Regions from separate parts of the Shewanella psychropiezotolerans genome, predicted to be linked through region 1. Evidence: predicted binding sites of a transcription regulator. Region 1 holds the regulator's gene; the other holds the start of a gene.
The links. The regulator ArgR, encoded in region 1, controls arginine synthesis, uptake and breakdown. The targets are predictions, from matches to a motif close to ANTGAATANNTATTCANT.
Positions count from the first base shown of each region.

Region 2: the regulator ArgR is predicted to act here: its motif matches at 1,291-1,308, upstream of FM037_RS07040 (YjiH family protein).

Region 1 covers NZ_CP041614.1:5,249,070-5,252,243, forward strand. Annotated here, with positions in the region: gene mdh (malate dehydrogenase) at 36-971, opposite strand; gene argR (transcriptional regulator ArgR) at 1,331-1,801, shown strand; gene FM037_RS23040 (cupin domain-containing protein) at 2,097-2,564, shown strand; gene FM037_RS23045 (methyl-accepting chemotaxis protein) at 3,053-3,174, shown strand, end outside.
Region 2 covers NZ_CP041614.1:1,592,332-1,595,505, reverse strand. Annotated here, with positions in the region: gene FM037_RS07045 (substrate-binding periplasmic protein) at 7-795, opposite strand; gene FM037_RS07040 (YjiH family protein) at 1,379-2,734, shown strand; gene FM037_RS07035 (two-component regulator propeller domain-containing protein) at 2,873-3,174, shown strand, end outside.

The sequences.
Region 1 (3,174 bases):
AGCTCCTTTTTTATTAGGTTTAACGCCAAATAAGCTTACTTAACAAATTCGACACCTAAAGTGATATCTGCTTTTAATGTATCTAGCATAGCATCACGAGCATTAGCTTCGAACTCACTCACGTCACCGTAAGCCAGTACTTTTTCTACGCCGTTCTTACCCAATAGAATTGGCTGAGCGAAGAATGCTGCATGCTCACTGCCACCATCGACATAGGCACACTCAACAACATTCTCTTCACCCTGAAGACCACGAACCAAAGATAGACCGAAGCGACATGCAGCCTGGCCCATAGAGAGTGTCGCGCTGCCGCCACCGGCTTTAGCTTCAACCACTTCGGTACCCGCATTCTGGATACGAGTCGTCATTGCGGCAACTTCTTCATCTGTAAAGCTTACGCCTTCTACCTGAGACAGTAGTGGAAGAATCGTCACACCACTGTGGCCACCGATAACACTTACTTTAACATCGGCAACGTCTAGTCCTTTCGCTTCGGCGATAAAGGTCTCAGAACGAATAACGTCCAGTGTAGTTATACCGAATAAACGATTCTTGTCATAAACACCGGCAGCTTTTAACACCTCAGCGGCGATGGCGACTGTCGTGTTGACTGGGTTAGTGATAATACCAATCAAGGCTTTTGGACAAGTTACGGCACATTTCTCCATCAGGTTTCTCACGATACCTGCGTTGATGTTAAACAGATCTGAACGATCCATGCCCGGCTTACGTGCAACACCAGCAGAAATAAGCACCACATCGGCACCTTCCAGTGCAGCAGATGGATCTTGACCGGCAAAGCCTTTAACTTCGACTGCTGTCGGGATATGGCTTAAATCGACCGCAACACCAGGTGTTACAGGAGCAATATCATAAAGGGATATTTTTGAACCGGCTGGCAATTGCGTTTTTAGTAATAAGGCAAGAGCCTGGCCAATACCACCAGCGGCACCAAGTACAGCAACTTTCATAGTTATCTCCGTCAATTCTTGGATATTTGTGATATAGATCTATCTTTCCAGATGGCGCAACATTACTGGAATAATGAATAAATTTCAATTATCCCTTAGTCTTGATTAGATTTAATTTCTAATTGCCATCAAGAAAACGTCTAAAATGGTGAGCTATACAGGCATTAACCTGCACGATCCGAGCTAAACCGATCGACTTCCGCTCTACAGCTTAGCCCAACTCCGGCTATATTATACTAGATAACAAATCTCCCCCTTGATAACTTGCATTTTTATTCAATTTACTCGGGTATTTGTTGACAAAAAAGCCTGAAATATTCAAAATAGAGAAGATTTTTGAATAAAAGAACACAAAAACTATGCAAGCAAATAAAAATCAAGACGAACTTGTTAAGACCTTTAAGTCGATTTTGAAAGAGGAGCGTTTTGGCTCCCAAAGTGAAATTGTTATCGCCCTTCAAGCCGAAGGCTACAGCAACATCAATCAGTCGAAAGTCTCCAGAATGCTGAGCAAGTTTGGTGCGGTGCGAACCCGAAATGCCAAGCAGGAGATGGTCTACTGCTTACCCGCTGAACTGGGTGTTCCCACAGCCGGGAGCCCGCTAAAGAACCTGGTACTGGATGTTGATCATAACCAAGCCATGATAGTCGTCAGAACAAGTCCCGGAGCGGCCCAGCTAATTGCACGCTTGCTGGACTCTATAGGTAAGCCAGAGGGCATTTTGGGCACCATTGCCGGCGATGATACCATCTTCATTACACCAGCTGATATAGACGAGATAAGCAGGACCTTGAATACGGTTAAATCTCTGTTTAACTACACGGATTAAGCAAGTTCCCGAAGGAAAATGTGAGATTCCAGGCCTCGGAAGACCATGAATTCCATCATAGAAAAAGAGACGCTTATGGCGTCTCTTTTCATTTCATTATTAAAAATAAACACACCCCGTGCACAACTAACTCACCCTCCCCCAGATTGACAGATCCCTCAATGCTCGAATACCTGTCTTTTGCTCACAGTAAATATAATTAACCGCAGAAGATATTCAATATATTGAATCACACTTTAATTCGTGCGAGAGTTAGTCAGACTATAGTAGAGTGGCAGCTTCGGGCTAAGGATGTATGATGACAATAAATAAAATAATTAAAGTCGATGATGTTTGTTGGGAGTCCTGGCAACATTCAGAACAATATACCAGCCAACAGAAACATATCGGCGATGCTGCAGGATGCGAAAAAATAGGTGTGACCATGGAGCGCCTCGCCCCAGGGAAATTATCAACCGTAGCTCACTATCACACCAAGGAAGAGGAGCACCTTTACGCCTTAGAAGGCGAAGCCACTTTGCTCATAGATGGCGAGCCTCATCCCTTTAAAAAAGGCGACTATATCTGCTTCAATGCCGATACAGCCATAGCTCACACCCTCAGAAATGATTCAGACAAGGAGTTTGTATTTCTGGTCATAGGCAACCGGGATAAGCACGACGTGGTGGTCTATCCGGAAAATAACAAGGTCTTGGTCCGGGCAGTCGATGAGATCTATGCCAAACGTCCAACCAATTACTGGGATGCAGATACCCAAGAGTGATCGGGTTCATCCACACTATAAAAAACACATCTAAGAGTTTAATGCCGATCACTTAATGTGTTTCGGTTTTAAACCTCTGTCACCTTTGGCTCTGGTGACTATCCCCCTAAGTGCTCAACCCCGGAATTTAAACAAGACACCACAGGCAAACTTGCCTTGGCCATGGCCGAGATCCGCTTGTCGACGAACTGCAGTATTACAGCCCCCAAACATAAAGAAAATCAGCACGCTTGAGTCATACCTTTCGCAGCAGTCTTAATTGCACTATCCCACTCTCAAGTTGATTAACAGTAAATATGGTTTCCTAGCCCCAACGAAAATTGAGTATCAAATTCACACCTTCAGCAGGGTCAATAAGTGAGCTTTATTTAGTATGTGTCTATACTCAAGGAAAAATAGTCCAAGCCTATCTTGGTTTAACACCGACTCTCACAGGCTAACAGGTACAAGCGAGCTACCTCGGCCACATCATATAAAAGGATATTGTCATGCTCAATCTATCCCTCAAGGCAAGATTGCTTGGCAATACTGCCATAGTTATTGGCCTGTTAATTCTCAGCTCCGGCTACGCAATCTACAGCATGAACCAGATAGGCAGAGAATTAGAGAG
Region 2 (3,174 bases), 2.8 Mb from region 1:
GCCAGGTTAATTGCTTAGTTGAGGGTCATAAGATTGAATAATCCTATTAAGGCTACCGTCCTGTTTCATTGAGTTCATCGCCTCATCAAACCTATCACGAATATCGGTAAGTTGATTTTGTTTAGAGAATGCCAAATAAGCAAGCCTTGCATCTATAGCTGGGGTTAACGCTATAATTTTTTTACAGCGTGTCAACTGCGGGTAGGTTTCTTTGATTAGCTGGTTAAACACATACTCACTATTACGCCTCTCCCCAACCATGATATCAGTGACCCCGGTACATAGTTTCACTAGTAGTTGCGGTATATCCACTTCATAAGTGAGTTTAGTGAGCTTATTCTGGGCGACTAAATCATCAAAATAAGGTCCGTAACTAAAGTCTTTTTTTACCCCGAAGCGAAAGTGACTAAGCTTAGTCAGATCTTCGCTATATTCAATATTTGAGCCCTCAGTAACGAACAGGTGTATCTGTGCCTTCGAGAGTGGAAGCTTACTGTAGTCAATATACTCCAGTCGCTCTGGACGAATAAATACCCCTACCATGCCATCAATCTTACCAAGTCTGAGCCAGATCAATGCACGGCTCCAAGGCATGACATTGAACTCAATAGGGATCTCAGTTCGTCTAAAAGCCTCCTCTATTATGCGAATCGATATCCCTTCAACGCCATCACCTGAAGTGAAATGATAAGGAGGATACTCAACAAAGGCGATAGATAGGGGTTGCTCGACACTGAAAAGATATGAGGGAATAAGTAAAGTTATTAGCGCTAGGATCCTAAGTTTGAGTTTCATCTACTCCTCTCCTTATTCATTAACGTGTAGATGGCGCCACCTTTTATCTATCAAGTTTAGCCATCACTGACAATAATGCCTTAATGCTAACTGACAGAATAATTATCATTAGAGGTGGCAGTGTCATTCATATCAATCCCCCGAAGCTTAGGCACTCGAACTGAAGATGAATGCCGACAAAGCCAAGAGCATGAAAGAGACTTTCGGCTAACCTTGCTTTATCACCTCGAACAATAGCGGCGTGACTCCATGAGCACGTCGATTTCCTTTGCAAAAACGCCACCAAACACATAAAAGAAACACAAGCGAAACACTTGCAACCACAAAAATTAACCATAGTAAAACCAAAAACATACATCATGTATTCTTGTCTATTTCACTAAGATATAAATACTCAGAAAGGTGTAATAACTATGCTTTAACGGTGATTAATCCCATCAAGCCTGAGAATCGTTTTACATACAGGATTTAAGGGGGTAATCTTGCCTCCCTCGATTTGAATGGATATTCAAAATTAATTTCAAATCGGATGAAATGTTAACTTATTGCAATTGTGCCAAAACGGTAATTTAGGGTAAAAAAAGTGGCTGAAAAACAAACCCATAACATAAAAACGATATTGACGTTTATTATTCCGTCATTGATAGGTCTACTGTTGTTTATGACGCCTATCAGTTATAACGACGCTATCACTATCCCAATCGCTATCGTATCTAAGGGGCTACAGAGCCTACTTGGTGACACGATCACAGCCATAGTCACCGCGATTATCGCGATAACAACCACGGCGAGTGTGATCACTAAACTGTTTAAGCCTGCGATGATCATCAATCATGCATTCTTCAACTCACTGCTCAATGTCACGCCAGCCTGGCTGGTTGTTCGCTTACTTGGCGCCATATTCGTAGTGATGACCTTCTTCGGTGTGGGTCCTGAAGCGATCACATCTGGTGATACTGGTGCGCTGATCTTAAATGACCTCTTGCCATCACTATTTAGTGTGTTCATTTTCGCAGGTATGTTACTGCCGTTACTGATGAATTTTGGTTTACTCGAATTTATCGGCACGTTATTAACTAAAATAATGCGTCCAGTATTTAACTTGCCAGGACGTAGCGCCGTCGACTGTATGGCATCTTGGTTAGGTGATGGCAGCGTCGCCATCTTAATGACCAGTAAGCAATATGAGAAGCGTTTATATACTCAGAGAGAAGCCGCGGTTATTGGCACCACTTTCTCTGCGGTGTCAATTACCTTCTCCCTGGTAGTAATCTCTCAGGTCAGACTCGAGCATATGTTTGTGCCTTTCTACTTAACCGTTTGTTTAGCAGGCATCTTGGCTGCGATTATCGTCCCTAAACTCCCTCCCCTGCGTTGGAAGAAAGATAACTATATCGACAACACCCCAAGACACCCAGATGATGAAGTGATCCCACAGGGACACGGTGTATTTTCCTGGGGCTTAGAACAGGCTCTCGCCAAAGCTGGACAAGCCAACGGTATCAAGCAGACATTTACAGATGGCATAAAGAATGTCATCGACATGGTGTTTGGCGTTATTCCTGTTGTCATGGGGATCGGCACTATTGCCTTGATTATCGCGGAATATACACCAGTATTTCAGTATTTAGGTATGCCTTTTATCCCGCTTTTAGAGCTGTTACAGGTCCCTGAAGCGGCCGAAGCATCCAAAACCATAGTGGTCGGTTTTGCCGATATGTTTATCCCTTCGATTCTTGCTAGCTCAATCGAGTCGGATATGACACGTTTCATCATTGCCGCATTGTCTGTGACTCAGCTTATCTACATGAGTGAAGTTGGCGCGCTATTGATGGGCAGCAAGATCCCAATCAACATTTTCGAGCTTTTCGTGGTATTTATCCTGCGTACTCTGGTCACTCTGCCTATCATTGCTGGTGTAGCGCATCTGATATTCTAAGTTACCTCCTCCCAAAAAAAGAGTGGCTTTGCCACTCTTTTTTTTTGTCTATTTTTTATTGCCCCTCTTGTACGCACTTTTATTGTTAGCTTCTAAACTTAAAGACTAAATCACTTATAGAACCCTAAACTCAGTATAATGAGAAGTCTTACCTTTCTGTCTTTCTTACTCGTGGCGAATCTTGCCTGGGCCAGCCCAGTCAAATTCGACTTTTATGAAGCTAAGCATGGCTTGTCCATGAATACAGTCACAGATATCGCTACTGATGATGCTGGCTACCTGTGGGTCGCGACCCAAGATGGGTTAAATCGGTTTGACGGAGAACAATTTAAAATCTATCGGGTGACCGGTGATAATCGCGGTCCAACCGAAAAACACATAAAAAAACTATTCTTCGGCAGAAAAAAACAACTTTGGTTACTCACCAAAAGTGATGGATT